Regions from separate parts of the Streptomyces sp. NBC_01334 genome, predicted to be linked through region 2. Evidence: riboswitches for the same ligand, from Rfam matches in the RefSeq annotation. Region 2 holds a riboswitch; the other holds the start of a gene.
The links. A riboswitch is a leader RNA that binds a small molecule or an ion and turns the genes downstream of it on or off. The one in region 2 is predicted to bind glycine.

Region 1: linked by a shared signal. The riboswitch ahead of gcvP (aminomethyl-transferring glycine dehydrogenase) and the one ahead of gcvT (glycine cleavage system aminomethyltransferase GcvT) in region 2 are both predicted to bind glycine.

What each region holds. Positions count from the first base shown of each region.
Region 1 covers NZ_CP130718.1:1,881,561-1,889,134, reverse strand. Annotated here, with positions in the region: gene OG736_RS08570 (DNA polymerase IV) at 1-989, shown strand, start outside; gene OG736_RS08565 (nucleotidyltransferase domain-containing protein) at 1,089-1,550, shown strand; gene OG736_RS08560 (PRC-barrel domain-containing protein) at 1,565-1,936, opposite strand; glycine riboswitch at 2,049-2,144, shown strand; gene gcvP (aminomethyl-transferring glycine dehydrogenase) at 2,328-5,213, shown strand; gene OG736_RS08550 (TOBE domain-containing protein) at 5,264-5,683, opposite strand; gene OG736_RS08545 (APC family permease) at 5,803-7,574, opposite strand, start outside.
Region 2 covers NZ_CP130718.1:6,714,500-6,722,073, forward strand. Annotated here, with positions in the region: gene OG736_RS30295 (L-serine ammonia-lyase) at 1-751, opposite strand, end outside; gene glyA (serine hydroxymethyltransferase) at 827-2,104, opposite strand; gene gcvH (glycine cleavage system protein GcvH) at 2,119-2,496, opposite strand; gene gcvT (glycine cleavage system aminomethyltransferase GcvT) at 2,614-3,756, opposite strand; glycine riboswitch at 3,799-3,916, opposite strand; glycine riboswitch at 3,917-4,016, opposite strand; gene OG736_RS30315 (AAA family ATPase) at 4,190-4,879, shown strand; gene OG736_RS30320 (enhanced serine sensitivity protein SseB) at 5,010-5,816, shown strand; gene OG736_RS30325 (enhanced serine sensitivity protein SseB C-terminal domain-containing protein) at 6,032-6,787, shown strand; gene OG736_RS30330 (ABC transporter permease) at 7,100-7,574, shown strand, end outside.

The DNA.
Region 1 (7,574 bases), 4.8 Mb from region 2:
CGGTGGGCCTGGCCTCCTGCAAGATGCTGGCGAAGATCGCCTCGGAGCAGGCGAAGCCCGACGGGCTGGTGCTCATCGAGCCGGGGACGGAGCGGGCTCTGCTCGGCCCGCTGTCGGTGCGGACCCTGCCGGGGGTCGGCCCCGCGACGGGGGACCATCTGCGCCGGGCCGGGATCACCACGATCGACGAGATCGCCGAGGCGGGTGAGGACGAGCTGGTGCGGCTGCTGGGCAAGGCGCACGGGCACGCGCTGTACGCCATGGCGCTGGCCCGCGACGACCGGCCCGTGGTGGCGGAGCGGGAGGCCAAGTCGGTGTCGGTCGAGGACACGTACGACGTGGACATCCACGACCGGGTCCGGGTGGAGCTGGAGGTGCAGCGGCTCGCGGACCGGTGCGTGCGCCGGCTGCGGGGGGCCGGTCTGTCGGGGCGGACCATCGTGCTGAAGGTGCGGCGCTACGACTTCTCCACGCTCACCCGGTCCGAGACCCTGCGTGGGCCCACCGATGAGCCGGCGGTGGTTCGGGAGGCGGTGGCCCGGTTGCTCGACTCGGTGGACACGACGGGCGGGGTGCGGCTGCTGGGAGTGGGCGTCAGTGGACTGGCGGACTTCACGCAGGAGGATCTGTTCGCGCAGGCCGCCGAGGACCGGGCGGACGGGCCGGAGGAGGAGCTCGCGGACGAGCCCGTCGGCGAGGTGCCGGTGCCGGTCGAGCGCCAGTGGCGCCCAGGACACGATGTGCGGCATGCCGAGCTCGGACACGGATGGGTGCAGGGCAGCGGGCTGGGTCGGGTTACCGTGCGGTTCGAGACGCCCGATTCGGAGCCGGGACGGGTGCGCACCTTCAGGACCGACGATCCGGGGCTGGAGCCGGCGGATCCGTTGCCGCTGGTGCGACGAAGACCTGAGGACGACGACGGGACCGCGGCGGGAGCGCCGCATTCGGAGGCGAAGCCGTCGGAGGTGGAGTCCGGGAACTCCGCGTGAGGCGGATCAGTTACACAGAGTGAAGCGGTTTGAAGAGTGGGGTGCGCAGGAGCGGTGGCGGTGTCCCGAGAGGTGACACCGGTGACGGATGGGGGCTGCATGAAGCTGCACGGAGGCCAGTTCGCGGACCCGGCCGGGGTGTCGCCGGAGCGCGCAGCGGAGATGCGCCGGGTGGTGGACCGGGTCACCCGTTGGGCCGGGAACCGGAGCGACGTGGTGGGGCTGCTGCTCGTCGGTCCCTTCGCGCGTGGTGCTGCGCGTCCCGACTCGGACGTGGACCTGGTGGTGTTGTCGACGGCGCCCGCCCGGTACGCGGAGGACGACGGGTGGGCGCGTGAGCCGGCCCTGGGGGAGATGGTCCGGGCCCAGGAACGGGGGTCCGTCACCGAACGGCGGTATGTGACCGCCTCCGGTCTGGAGGTGAAGGTCGGCATCGGATCCGCCCGCTGGGCGCGGACCGATCCGGTCGACGCCGGCACCCGAAGAGTCGTCACGGACGGCGCCCGGCCGCTGTACGACCCTGCCGGGATTCTCGGCGCGCTGATACAGGCCTGCGGCTGAGGGGCCGAGGTGGTTCAGCTGTCGTCCGTACCCGCCAGCCGGCCGAAGTCGCGGTCGGGGAGCGGGGGAGCGGCGCCCACGTCGAGGCCGTAGTGGTGGTAGAGCTGGAGTTCCTGTTCGGGGGAGAGGTGGCGACCCACGCCGAAGTCGGGAGCGTCCTTGATCAGGGCCCGTTCGAAGGGGATGCGCAGAGTGCCCTCGACCAGTTGGCTGGGCTCCAGGGGGACGAAGGCGTCGCGGGAGAACAGACCGGTACGTATGGCCGCCCACTCCGGAACTCCGGTGGCGTCGTCGAGGTAGACCTCGTCGACCGTGCCGATCTTGGTGCCGTTGCGGTCGAACGCCTTGCGGCCGATCAGGTTGCGCGGATCGATGTCGGTCTGCACGGGCCCTCCACTTGGTCGCAACTCATCCGTAAGCACTACAAAAGAGCACATTGGGACGAGCGGCCACTCGAGCGAGTCTCGTGGACCCCGCTGGTAGTCTGACAACGGCTGCTGACACCGCGCGGGAGAGTCCTCCGGACATCACCGGAGGCGCCGAAGGAGCAAATCCTCCCCGGAATCTCTCAGGCTCACGTACCGCACGGACGAGGTCACTCTGGAAAGCAGGGCGGGTGCCGACGGCGTCGACGGTTTCCGCTCTCACCGACGGTGAAAGCCGGGTGCCCTCGGGCGACCCGGTGAAGCTCTCAGGTTGAGATGACAGAGGGGGAGGTCGTCCGGGTACCCACCGTGGTGACCCTCGAAGGTCGTGTCAGACCAGGAGGCCTCCGTAATGACCGCCCACCGCATTCCGCTCACAGAGCTCGAGCAGGGAATTCCCTTCGAACAGCGCCACATCGGGCCCGACCTCGAAGCGCGGGCCAAGATGCTCGCACAGGTCGGCTACGGCTCGCTCGACGAGCTCACCGCCGCAGCGGTCCCGGATGTGATCAAGAACGCCGACGCGCTGGACCTGCCGGGCGCGCGCACCGAGGCCGAGGTGCTGGCCGAACTGCGCTCGCTGGCCGACCGCAACCAGGTCCTCGACTCGATGATCGGCCTCGGCTACTACGGGACGTTCACGCCGCCGGTGATCCTGCGCAACGTCATGGAGAACCCGGCCTGGTACACGGCCTACACGCCGTACCAGCCGGAGATCTCCCAGGGCCGGCTCGAGGCGCTGCTGAACTTCCAGACCGTGGTCGCCGACCTCACCGGGCTGCCGACCTCCGGCGCGTCGCTGCTCGACGAGGGCACGGCAGCCGCCGAGGCGATGGCGCTGTCCCGGCGCATGGGGAAGAACAAGAAGGGTCTCTTCCTCATCGACGCGGACGCGCTGCCGCAGACGATCGCCGTGATCGAGACCCGCGCCGAGCCGACGGGCGTGGAGGTCGTCGTCGCCGACCTGAGCGACGGGATCCCGGCGGAGATCGCCGCGCGGGAGATCAACGGCGTGCTCGTCCAGTACCCCGGCGCCTCCGGTGCCGTACGTGACCTCGAGGCGCTCGTCGACCAGGCGCACGGGCTCGGCGCGCTGGTCACCGTCGCCGCGGATCTGCTCGCGCTGACGCTGCTGAAGTCGCCGGGCGAGCTGGGGGCGGACATCGCGGTCGGTACGACGCAGAGGTTCGGCGTGCCGATGGGCTTCGGCGGGCCGCACGCCGGTTACATGGCCGTCCGCGAGCAGTTCGCGCGCAGCCTGCCCGGGCGGCTGGTGGGCGTGTCGGTGGACGCCGACGGGCACAAGGCCTACCGGCTCGCGCTCCAGACACGTGAGCAGCACATCCGGCGCGAGAAGGCCACCAGCAACATCTGCACGGCGCAGGTGCTGCTGGCGGTGATGGCGGGGATGTACGCCGTCTACCACGGTCCCGACGGGCTGCGGGCGATCGCTCGGCGCACGCACCGCTACGCCTCGATCCTGGCCGCCGGTCTCGAGGCCGGCGGCGTCGAGGTCGTGCACGGGTCGTACTTCGACACGCTGACCGTGCGGGTGCCGGCGAAGGCCGCCGAGGTCGTCGCCGCCGCGCGGGAGCTCGGGGTCAACCTGCACCTCGTCGACGCCGACCAGGTGTCGATCGCCTGCGACGAGACGACCGCGCGGGCGCAGGTGTCCGCCGTCTGGGCCGCCTTCGGGGTGGACGGCGACATCGAGGCGCTCGACGCGGCCATTGCCGACTCCCTGCCCGCCGGGCTGCTGCGGTCCGACGCGGTCCTGACGCATCCCGTCTTCCACCAGCACCGTTCCGAGACCGCGATGCTGCGTTACCTGCGCAGGCTCGCGGACCGGGACTACGCGCTGGACCGGGGCATGATCCCGCTGGGCTCCTGCACCATGAAGCTCAACGCGACCACCGAGATGGAGCCGGTCACCTGGCCCGAGTTCGGGCAGCTGCACCCCTTCGCGCCGGCCGAGCAGGCGGAGGGCTACCTGACGCTCATCCGCGAGCTGGAGGAGCGGCTCGCCGAGGTCACCGGGTACGACAAGGTGTCGCTCCAGCCGAACGCCGGGTCGCAGGGCGAGCTGGCCGGGCTGCTCGCCGTCCGCGGGTACCACCGGGGCAACGGGGATGAGCAGCGGACCGTGTGCCTCATCCCGTCCTCCGCGCACGGCACGAACGCGGCCAGTGCCGTGATGGCGGGCATGAAGGTCGTCGTCGTGAAGACCGCCGAGGACGGCGAGATCGACGTCGAGGACCTGCGGGCGAAGATCGAGCGGCACCGGGACGAGCTGTCGGTGCTGATGATCACCTACCCGTCGACGCACGGGGTGTTCGAGGAGCATGTCGCCGACATCTGCGCCCAGGTGCACGAGGCGGGCGGGCAGGTGTACGTCGACGGCGCCAACCTCAACGCGCTCGTCGGTCTCGCCAAGCCGGGGCACTTCGGTGGTGACGTCTCGCACCTGAACCTGCACAAGACGTTCTGCATCCCCCACGGTGGCGGTGGTCCGGGCGTCGGACCCGTCGCCGTACGGTCGCACCTGGCGCCGTATCTGCCGAACCACCCGCTTCAGCCCGCCGCCGGGCCGGACACCGGGGTGGGGCCGATCTCCGCGGCTCCCTGGGGCTCTGCCGGGATACTTCCGATCTCGTGGGCGTACGTGCGGCTCATGGGCGGCGAGGGGCTCAAGCGGGCCACGCAGGTGGCCGTGCTGAGTGCCAACTACATCGCCAAGCGGCTGGAGCCGCACTACCCGGTGCTCTACAACGGGCCGGGCGGGCTGGTCGCGCACGAGTGCATCATCGACCTGCGGCCGCTGACCAAGGCGACCGGCGTGAGCGTCGACGATGTTGCCAAGCGGCTCATCGACTACGGGTTCCACGCGCCGACGATGTCGTTCCCGGTGGCCGGCACGCTGATGATCGAGCCGACCGAGTCCGAGGACCTGATCGAGATCGACCGTTTCTGCGAGGCGATGATCGCCATCCGTGCGGAGATCGAGAAGGTCGGTGCGGGCGAGTGGCCGGCCGAGGACAACCCGCTGCACGGTGCCCCGCACACCGCGGCCGCGCTGGGCGGGGAGTGGGAGCACGCGTACACGCGTGAGGAGGCCGTCTTCCCGGCCGGCGGGTCGGCCGCCGACAAGTACTGGCCGCCGGTGCGCCGGATCGACCAGGCCTTCGGCGACCGGAACCTGGTCTGCTCGTGCCCGCCGCTGGACGCGTACGAGGACTGAGCCGGTGGTGTGAGGGCCCCGTCCGTTTCCGGGCGGGGCCCTCACGCGTGCTACGCCGTCGCCAGGGACACCTCGGTCGCCTTGATCAGCGCGATGACGTCGGAGCCGACGAAGAGGCCCAGGTCGGTGGCTGCTTCCTTGGTGATCACCGCGGTGAGTTCGCCCCCGTCCATGGAGACCTTGACCGAGGCCATGACCCCGCCCGTCACGAGGCCGGTGATCGTGCCGGGGAGCTGGTTGCGGATCGAGAGGCCGTCGACCCGGCCGGTGGCCAGGGAGACCTCCGTCGACTTCACCAGGGCGCGGACGGCGGTGCCGGCGGCGAGGGCGAGTTGGGTCACGGCCTCCAGCGTGATGGCCGCCGTGAGGTCCTGGCCGCCGTCCAGACGGATCTTGACGGTGGCCATCACCTCGCCGGGACGGACGGCGGTGACGGTGCCGGGCAGTTGGTTGCGGATGCTCAGGCTCATGAGCGTCAACGGTAGGCCGCGGGTCGTCTCATGCGGGTTATGTACGGGTATGCGTCTTCGCGGCGGCGGCGTCGTCGTCGGGTCGGGTCGGGTCGCGTCGGGACGACGGCCGCGGGCGGTCAGCCGGTGTGGACGCGGGGGCGGCGGTCGCGGTCCGGTTCCGCCTCGCGCAGGACCTCCCGGGTGACCGGAGCGACCTCGCCCTGGCCGAACAGGAAGAAGCGCAGGAAGTTGGCGAAGGGGTTGCCCTCGGTCCACTCGAAGTAGATGTGCGGGATGCAGCCGGTGGAGTCACGGGTGTGCAGCATCAGCGCGGCCAGGGCGTTGGAGATGGAGGAGGACTCCAGGGTCAGGACGCGGTAGCGGCCGTGCAGCACCTCGCCGCGCACGGTCAGGCCCGACTCGAACTCGGAGGGATCGACGACGGTGACCTCGACGAAGACGAAATCCTCCCCGGGGATGTCGTTGTCCTGCCGGATCTGTTCGATCTTGTCGCGGTACTCGGCTTTGTCGCGCTGATCGGGCTCGTTGGCGATGAACCGTATCTTGCGGCTGGCCATGTCCCGGATGAAACGTTCCGCCATCGAGTCCAGCGTCACGCTGGTCACCCGGAGCTCGAAGGCGCGGGCCAGCCGGGACAGCAGCGAGACCAGGATGATGCCCGCGATGAAGCAGGCGCCGATCTTCACGCCGTCGGGGCGCTCGATGACGTTCACGACGGTCACATAGAGCAGGACCGCCGAGATCACGGTGAAGCCGACGGTCCAGCCCCGCTGTCGGGCGCGGTGGGCGGCGATGGTCACCGCGATCGCCGCCGAGGACATCAGGACCAGGACGCCGGTGGCGTAGGCGCCGCCCTGGGCGTCGACGTCGGCGTCGAAGATCCAGGTGACCAGGAAGGCGACGAGGGTGAAGACGATGACCATGGGGCGGACGGCGCGGGCCCAGTGCGGGGCCATGCCGTAGCGGGGGAGGTAGCGGGGCATCAGGTTGAGCAGCCCGGCCATCGCGGAGGCGCCGGCGAACCACAGGATGGCGATCGTCGACACGTCGTACACCGTGCCGAAGGCGTTGCCCAGGTACTCGTGGGCGAGGTACGCGAGGGCGCGCCCGTTGGCCTGGCCGCCGGACTCGAACTCCTTCTCCGGGATCAGCACCGTGGTGATGAAGCTGGTGGCGATCAGGAAGACGCTCATGATCAGGGCGGCCGTCGTCAGCAGCTTCTTGGTGTCCCGGATGCGGCCCCTGGGGTGCTCCGCGGTGTCGTCCGGGTCGCCCTGGACGTGCGGCATGACCGCGACGCCGGTCTCGAAGCCGGACAGGCCCAGCGCGAGCTTGGGGAAGACCAGCAGGGAGACACCGATCATCACGAACACGTTGCCGTGTTCGGCGGTCAGCGCGTCGGCCCAGTCGGTGACCACATGGCCCTCGGTGACGACATGCCACAGGCCGACGGCCACGACGACGACGTTCAGACCGAGATAGACGACGACCAGCGCGACCGCGACGCCGATGGCCTCCAGGAAGCCCTTGAGGAACACGGCGCCGAGCAGGGCGACGAGGACGAGCGTGATCACCATCTGCCGGTCGTGCAGGGTGCTGGTCAGGTGCGGGTTCTCGACCAGGTGCGTCGAGGCGTCCGCCGCGGACAGGGTGATCGTGATCAGGAAGTCGGTGGCGGCGAACCCGAGCAGGGTCAGGACGAACAGCTTGCCCTTCCAGAAGGACAGCAGTCGTTCCAGCATCGCGATCGAGCCCTCGCCGTGCGGACTCTCCTCGGCGACGCGCCGGTAGACCGGCAGGGCGCCCGCCAGGGTGACGATCACCAGCACGATCGTCGCCACCGGCGAGAGCAGGCCGGCCGCGAGGGCGGCGATACCCGGCTGGTAGC
Region 2 (7,574 bases):
GTTGACGCGCCGTCATGGCTGCCCGACGGCGGACCCGCAGGCCGCCCGGCAGGATGCCCTCGCGGGACATGCCCCGGGACACGCAGGCCTGCATCACCCGCCAGATCTCCAGCAGCCCGTCCCGGATCTCGTCCTCGGTGCGCCAGGCGCGCTCGTTCTCCAGCATCAGCGAGGAGATCGACAGGCCGGTCTCCTTCGCCAGCCGCAGCAGCTCGTCGCCCGTGCGGAAGGGGTACTTCAGGACCGTGTCGTCGAGTTTGATGCGGTCCGCGCCTACCGCGTCCTCGTCCACGACGAAGCCGCCGCCGACCGAGTAGTACGTCTTCGCCAGCAGCTCGGCGCCCTGGGCGTCGTGGGCCCATATCGTCATGCCGTTGGCGTGGTACGGGAGGGTCTTGCGGCGGTGCAGGACCAGGTCGTCGTCGAAGGTGAACGGGATCTCGTGCGAGCCCAGCAGCCGCAACCGGCCGGAGCCCTTGATCTGCTCCACCCGGTCGTCCGCGCCCTCCACGTCCACCGTGCGCGGCGAGGAGCCCTCCAGGCCGAGCAGCACCGCCTTCGGCGTGCCGTGGCCGTGGCCGGTCGCGCCGAGCGAGCCGTACAGCTCGCAGCGCACCGACGCGACGGAGTCCAGCAGGCCCTCGCCCCGCAGCCGCCGGGCGAACATGCGGGCCGCGCGCATCGGGCCGACCGTGTGGGAGCTGGACGGGCCGATGCCGATCGAGAACAGGTCGAAGACCGAGATGGCCACGGGGAACTCCTCAATGCAGGGTGGTGCGGGGTGCCGCCCACACCTCTCAGTGTGCGCGGCACCCGGGAAAAGGAACTACTTGCTCAGACCGGGATACAGCGGGTGCTTGTCGGCCAGGGCGGTGACCCGGGCCTTGAGCGCCGCCGCGTCGGCCGCCGCGAACGGGGACGGCGCCTTCAGCGTCTCGGCGATCACGTCCGCGACCTCGGCGAAGTCCTCGGCGGTGAAGCCGCGGGTCGCGAGGGCGGGCGTGCCGATCCGCAGTCCGGAGGTGACCATCGGGGGGCGCGGGTCGCTCGGGACCGCGTTGCGGTTGACCGTGATGCCGACCTCGTGGAGCCGGTCCTCGGCCTGCTGACCGTCCAGCTCGGACTCGCGCAGGTCGACCAGGATCAGGTGCACGTCGGTGCCGCCGGACAGGACGTTCACCCCGGCCGCGCGGGCGTCCGGCGCGGTCAGCCGCTCGGCGAGGATCTTCGCGCCCTCGACCGTGCGGGCCTGACGCTCCCGGAAGTCCTCGCTCGCCGCGACCTTGAAGGAGACCGCCTTGGCCGCGATCACGTGCTCCAGGGGGCCGCCCTGGAAGCCCGGGAAGACCGAAGAGTTCAGCTTCTTCGCGAACTCCTTCTTCGCGAGGATGATGCCGCCGCGGGGACCGCCCAGCGTCTTGTGGGTGGTGGACGTGACGACGTCGGCGTACTCCACCGGGTTCGGGTGGAGACCGGCCGCGACCAGACCCGCGAAGTGCGCCATGTCGACCCACAGGAAGGCCTCGACCTCGTCCGCGATCCGACGGAACTCCGCGAAGTCCAGCTGCCGCGGGTACGCCGACCAGCCCGCGATGATCACCTTCGGGCGGTGCTCCTTGGCGAGCCGCTCGACCTCGGCCATGTCGACCAGGCCGGCGTCGTCCACGTGGTAGGCGACCACGTCGAACTGCTTGCCGGAGAAGTTCAGCCGCATGCCGTGGGTCAGGTGACCGCCGTGCGCCAGGTCCAGGCCGAGGATCGTGTCGCCGGGCTGGGCCATCGCGAACAGCGCGGCCTGGTTGGCGGAGGCACCCGAGTGCGGCTGCACGTTGGCGTACTCGGCGCCGAACAGCTCCTTGATCCGGTCGATCGCGATCTGCTCGGCCACGTCGACGTGCTCGCAGCCGCCGTAGTAGCGGCGGCCCGGGTAGCCCTCGGCGTACTTGTTGGTCAGGACCGAGCCCTGCGCCTCCATCACCGCGAGCGGAGCGAAGTTCTCCGAGGCGATCATCTCGAGCGTGGACTGCTGGCGGTTCAGCTCGGCGTCGACCGCGGCGGCGATCTCCGGGTCGAGCTCGTGCAGGGGCGTGTTCAGGACGGACATGCGTCTACGACTCCTCAGCCGGCGGTGAAGGCGGTGTATTCGTCGGCGGTGAGCAGGTCGTCCTGCTCGCCCGCCGTGCGTACCTTGAACAGCCATCCGCCCTCGAAGGGAGCGGAGTTCACCAGCGCCGGGTCGTCGACGACGTCCTGGTTGACCTCGACGATCTCGCCGGAGACCGGCGCGTACAGCTCGCTGACCGACTTGGTCGACTCCAGCTCGCCGCAGGTCTCGCCCGCGGTCACCGTGTCACCGACCTCCGGGAGCTGTACGAAGACCACGTCGCCGAGCGCGTTGGCCGCGTGCTCCGTGATGCCGACCGTCGAGACGCCGTCCTCGGCGACCGACAGCCACTCGTGCTCCTTGCTGTAGCGCAGCTGCTGGGGGTTGCTCATGGCTTGAATTCTCCTGTACGCGGGAGGGTGCTGGTGAATGGGGGACTGCGGGAAACGCACGTGGGCAGCGGAATGTGCGCAGGGTCACGCGCGGGCGGGCGCCAACGCGCCCAGTGTCTACTTCCGGCGCTTGTAGAACGGCAGCGCCACGACCTCGTACGGCTCGTGGCTGCCTCGGATGTCCACGCCGACGCCCGCCGTCCCCGGCGCCGCGTGGGCTGCGTCGACGTACGCCATCGCGATCGGCTTGCCGAGGGTGGGGGAGGGGGCGCCGGAGGTGACCTCGCCGATCACCTCGCCACCGGCGACGACGGCGAACCCGGCGCGCGGGACCCGACGGCCCTCGGCGACCAGGCCGACGAGGACGCGCGGGGGCTGCGAGGCGGCGCGCTCGGCGGCCGCCTCCAGCGCCGTACGCCCGACGAAGTCGCCGTCCTTGTCGAACTTCACCACCCGGCCGAGCCCCGCGTCGAACGGGGTGAGGGAGGTGCTCAGCTCGTGCCCGTACAGCGGCATGCCCGCCTCCAGGCGCAGCGTGTCCCGGCAGGACAGACCGCAGGGCACCAGTCCGACGCCCTCGCCGGCCTTGGTCAGCGCCTGCCACAGCTCGACGGCGTGCTCCGGCCGGACGAACAGTTCGAAGCCGTCCTCGCCGGTGTAACCGGTGCGTGCGATGAGGGCGGGGACGCCGGCGACGGTGCCGGGCAGACCGGCGTAGTACTTCAGGCCGTCCAGGTCGGCGTCGGTGACGGCGGCGAGGATGCCGGGGGACTCGGGGCCCTGCACGGCGATCAGCGCGTAGGCGTCACGGTCGTCGCGGACCTCCGCGTCGAAGCCCGCGGCGCGCTCGGCCAGCGCGTCCAGTACGACCTGCGCGTTGGAGGCGTTGGCCACCACCATGAACTCGGTGTCGGCCAGCCGGTAGACGATCAGGTCGTCCAGGATGCCGCCGTCCGTCCGGCAGATCATCGTGTAGCGGGCGCGGCCGTTCTTGACCGCCCCGATGTTGCCCACCAGGGCGAAGTCGAGAAGGGCGGCGGCCTGCGGGCCGGTGACGGTGATCTCGCCCATGTGCGACAGGTCGAAGAGCCCGGCCCTGGTGCGGACGGCGTGGTGCTCGTCGCGCTCGGAGCCGTAGCGCAGGGGCATGTCCCAGCCGGCGAAGTCGGTCATCGTCGCGCCGAGCGCACGATGCACCGCGTCGAGGGCGGTGTGGCGCTGCGCGGCGGTCTGGTCGGATGCGGGGTCGGTACTGCTCATCGGGCGTTCGTCTCCCAAGGCATGACGGCACGGCGAGGTCGTTCCTCCCCATCTGTCATCGGAACCTGAGAGGTTCGCCATGACGGCCCGCGACGGGATCGGTCATGACTTGCACCTTGGGTGGGGCCACTGCAGACAGCGGCCCGCTTTTCAGATGTGCCTCGCCCGCGCGGTAACGGGGCCTGAGAGATTCAAGGGAGGGACTTGCTCCTTCGGCGCCCCAGCGAAGCTGCTGCTGAGGACTCTCCCGCGCGGATTCAAACGGCCGGTATGCAGTTGGCGCGGCCATCATTGCACGGCTCGCCCCGATCACGGCAGGCCGCATCTGTAACCGGCTTGTGTCGGTACGCGCACGAAATCGCCGGGCGTGGCGCATTACCTTCTCTTTACGCTCGGTGGGGATGAGGACACCATCTGACCCCAGGGGAGGACGATCACGGTGAACAGGACGACCAGGGCGAGGTCCACGGCATTCGCGACCGGCTCGGGGATCGCGCTGCCCGCGCAGCCCGTCGCCCCGACCCGGGAGGCGTGCGGCCCGCAGTCGGCGCCCGTCGTCCGCGACCTGCGCGAGCGGGCCGGCCGCAGCCCGCACGGCCTGCTCTTCGGTCCCCGTGACCTGGTCGTGGTCACCGGTCTGCCCGGCAGCGGCAAGTCCACCCTCATGCGGCGGACCGTGCAGGGCATCCGCGTCGACTCCCAGGACACCCGGGACCGCTGGGACGCCCGCGCCCCCCGCTTCCTGCCCTACGGCCTCTACCGCCCCCTCGTCCGGCTCGCCCACTACGCCGGACTGCGCCGGGCGCTGCGCAGCGGCGAGGGCGTCGTCGTGCACGACTGCGGTACCCAGGCCTGGGTGCGTGACTGGCTGGCCCGCGAGGCCCGCCGCCGCGGCGGCACCCTCCACCTGCTGCTGCTGGACGTCGCCGCGGACACGGCCCTGGAGGGGCAGCGCGAGCGCGGCCGGGGCGTCTCCCGGTACGCGTTCCTGCGCCACCGCCACGCCGCCGCCCGGCTGGCGCGCTCGGTGGAGAAGGGCCGGCTGCCCCAGGGCTGCGGCTCGGCGGTGCTGCTCGACCGCGCGGCGGCCGACACGCTGCGCCGCATCGGTTTCACGGGCTAGGTCGTGTCCGCAAAGTCCCGCGACTCCGGCAAGATCCGGAAGACAGGCTTCAGGGCTCGGGTGCGACCCCCGGTACCCGCTAGCCTTTCAGCCACAGCGAAGTGAGCGGTTCTCAGCAGGCGGTAGGCAGATGGATTTCCCCCCGGCGAACTTTCCGACGGACTTCTCCGCGGACTTTCCGGCGCAGGCACACCCCCATCCGCACGGCGGATGGCCCGGCAACGAGCTGGAGGAGGTGCTCTCCGTCTCCCTCGGCGTGCCGGGAGCCGGCGGCCGGATCGTCGAGGTGCTCGGACGCAGCTTCGTCTGGGTGCCGCTGCCCGGTGGCGGCGGCCCGCACAGCGGCCCCCTCGACCTGCCCACGATGGAGATCGAGGGCCAGGTGTACGTGCCGGTCTTCAGCTCCGAGGAGCAGTTCCGGCAGGTCGTCGGCTCGCACATGTCGTTCACGATCGCTCCGGCGGTGGAGTTCGCCCGGGGGCTGCCCCCGCAGGTGGGCATCCTGGTGAACCCGGACGGCGTGGTCGGTGTCCCGCTGCCCCCGCCGGCCGTGGCCGAGCTCTGCCGGGCGGGCCGCACCCCGCTGGACGGCACCGCGGCCGGCGGCCGGGTCCGCCTCTACGAGCCCGACTGGCAGGACGACCCGATGGACTTCCTGGCCGCGGCCTCGGCCGAGTTCGAGGCCACGGGCGTGGTCCGCACGGCCCGCCGCTGCCTGGCCGCCATCGAGACGGCGGACCCGGTGATGTTCGTGGGCGTGGAACTCTCCCAGATGGAAGGCGACCTGAGGGCCCTGCCGCTGGAGGCCCTGGGCAGGGCTCTGGGCAGGACCTCGGCCCCCTGGCCGGTCAACCTGGTCCTCCTGGACGTCGCCCAGGACCCGGTGGGCGACTGGCTGCGAGCCCGCGTCCGCCCCTTCTACACGAGGGACCGGTGAACCCACCCGAGGGGCGCGGGGCCGCTTCCGGGTGCGGCCCCGCCGCGGGGCGTGCCCGGCCACGCACGATCCGCAGCCCGAAGATCACGGCAAGCCTCGAGCTCTCAACGGCCGGACCAGCGGAGCGCCTAAGCTGGACTCCGACGCGGGGCAACTTCTCGAAGGGGCGATAAAAAGTGAGCGCTGGCACTGCCGCGACCGGCTCGGTCGAGCACATGCTGCGCCAGGTCACGCCCGGGCGCTACGACGCCTACGAGGCGCTCCTGCGCGCGCTCGCGACCCCCTCCTCCGGCCAGGTCTGGATGCTGCTGTGGCACGGCCAGGCCGGCTCCCCGGACGCCCAGTACGGAAACATGGAGGTCGAAGGCCACGGCTACGCCCCCTGCGTCACCTCCGCCCAGGAGCTCAGCGCGAGTGGCTGGAACAGGTCGTACGAGGTGGTCGACGGGCTGGACGTGGCCCGCACCCTCTACCCCGACCACTACGGCCTCTGGCTGAACCCGCACGCCCCCGGCGGCGGGGTCGGCATCCCGTGGCTGGACCTGCGCCGGATCGCCACCGGTCTGGAGCGCCAGCCGGCCGGGCCGCTGCGGCTGTCCGAACCGGGCATCGAGATCCCGCAGTTCTACGCGCTGCTCGCGCAGAACGCCCACCGTACCCCGGCGGTCCGCGCGTTGCGCCGCGCCTGGGTGCAGCCGGCGCTCGGTGCGCCCTATCTGGCCATCGGGCTCGACGTGTACGACTCCTCCCCGCCGGCCGTGGACGCCGTACGGGCGATGATGCAGCAGTCCATCGGGGCCGTGCCGGACGGGCTGCCGGTGTCGACGGTCGCCATGACGGACGAGTACGACCCCGTCGTGATGTGGATGCGTGCCACCGCCCGGCCCTTCTACGACCGTGAGGCGCACGCCCCTGCCCCGGCCCAGGCTCCCGCCGGCGGCTACGGGTATCCGCCCACCGGACGTTACTGACCCCCGGCACGGGTCCGCCATAAAGTGGAGACCGGACTTCTTCGCGCGTAGATGAAGGCGATTGGTCCGTTTTTAGCCCGATCTGCCCCAATAAGCCACTGTCCGGGGGGCGTTACCCGCCGTCCGGATAACGGAACCCCACTACCCGGATCACGTTTACGCATCCATTCACTGCCAAGTCTGGCAACAGATCGCCAAAGCGTTGAAGACTCCCGCTCCAGGGGACTTATCCCCTGCGTATTACGGACTGATCACGCCGCTACAGCGGCAAGTGCGGGCCGGCTACCGCCGGTTGAGAGGGGTCCCTGCCAGATGACGGCACCATTGCACGAGCCGACCGCGGAAGCGGCCCCGAGCGCGGCCGAGGAAGCGTCGGTCGCCTCCAGCGGCGCCAAGGCCGTTCAGGGCCGTTCCCTGGGCCGGATCGCCTGGGAGCGCCTCAAGCGGGACAAGCTCGCCCTCACGGGCGGCGTCGTCGTGCTCGTCCTGGTCGTGGTCGCGCTCCTCGCGCCGGTCATCACCGGGCTGCTCGGGCAGGACCCGAACGAGTACCACGAGAACCTCATCGACCCGCTCTTCGGTACGCCCACGGGCTCCCTGGGCGGCGTCAGCGGCGACCACCTGCTCGGTGTCGAGCCGGTCAACGGCCGCGACATCTTCGCCCGCATCCTCTACGGCGCCCGGATCTCGCTGCTGGTCGGCTTCCTGTCGGCCGTGGTCGCGGTGATCCTCGGAACGGTGCTGGGCATCCTCGCCGGCTTCTTCGGCGGCTGGGTCGACTCCCTCA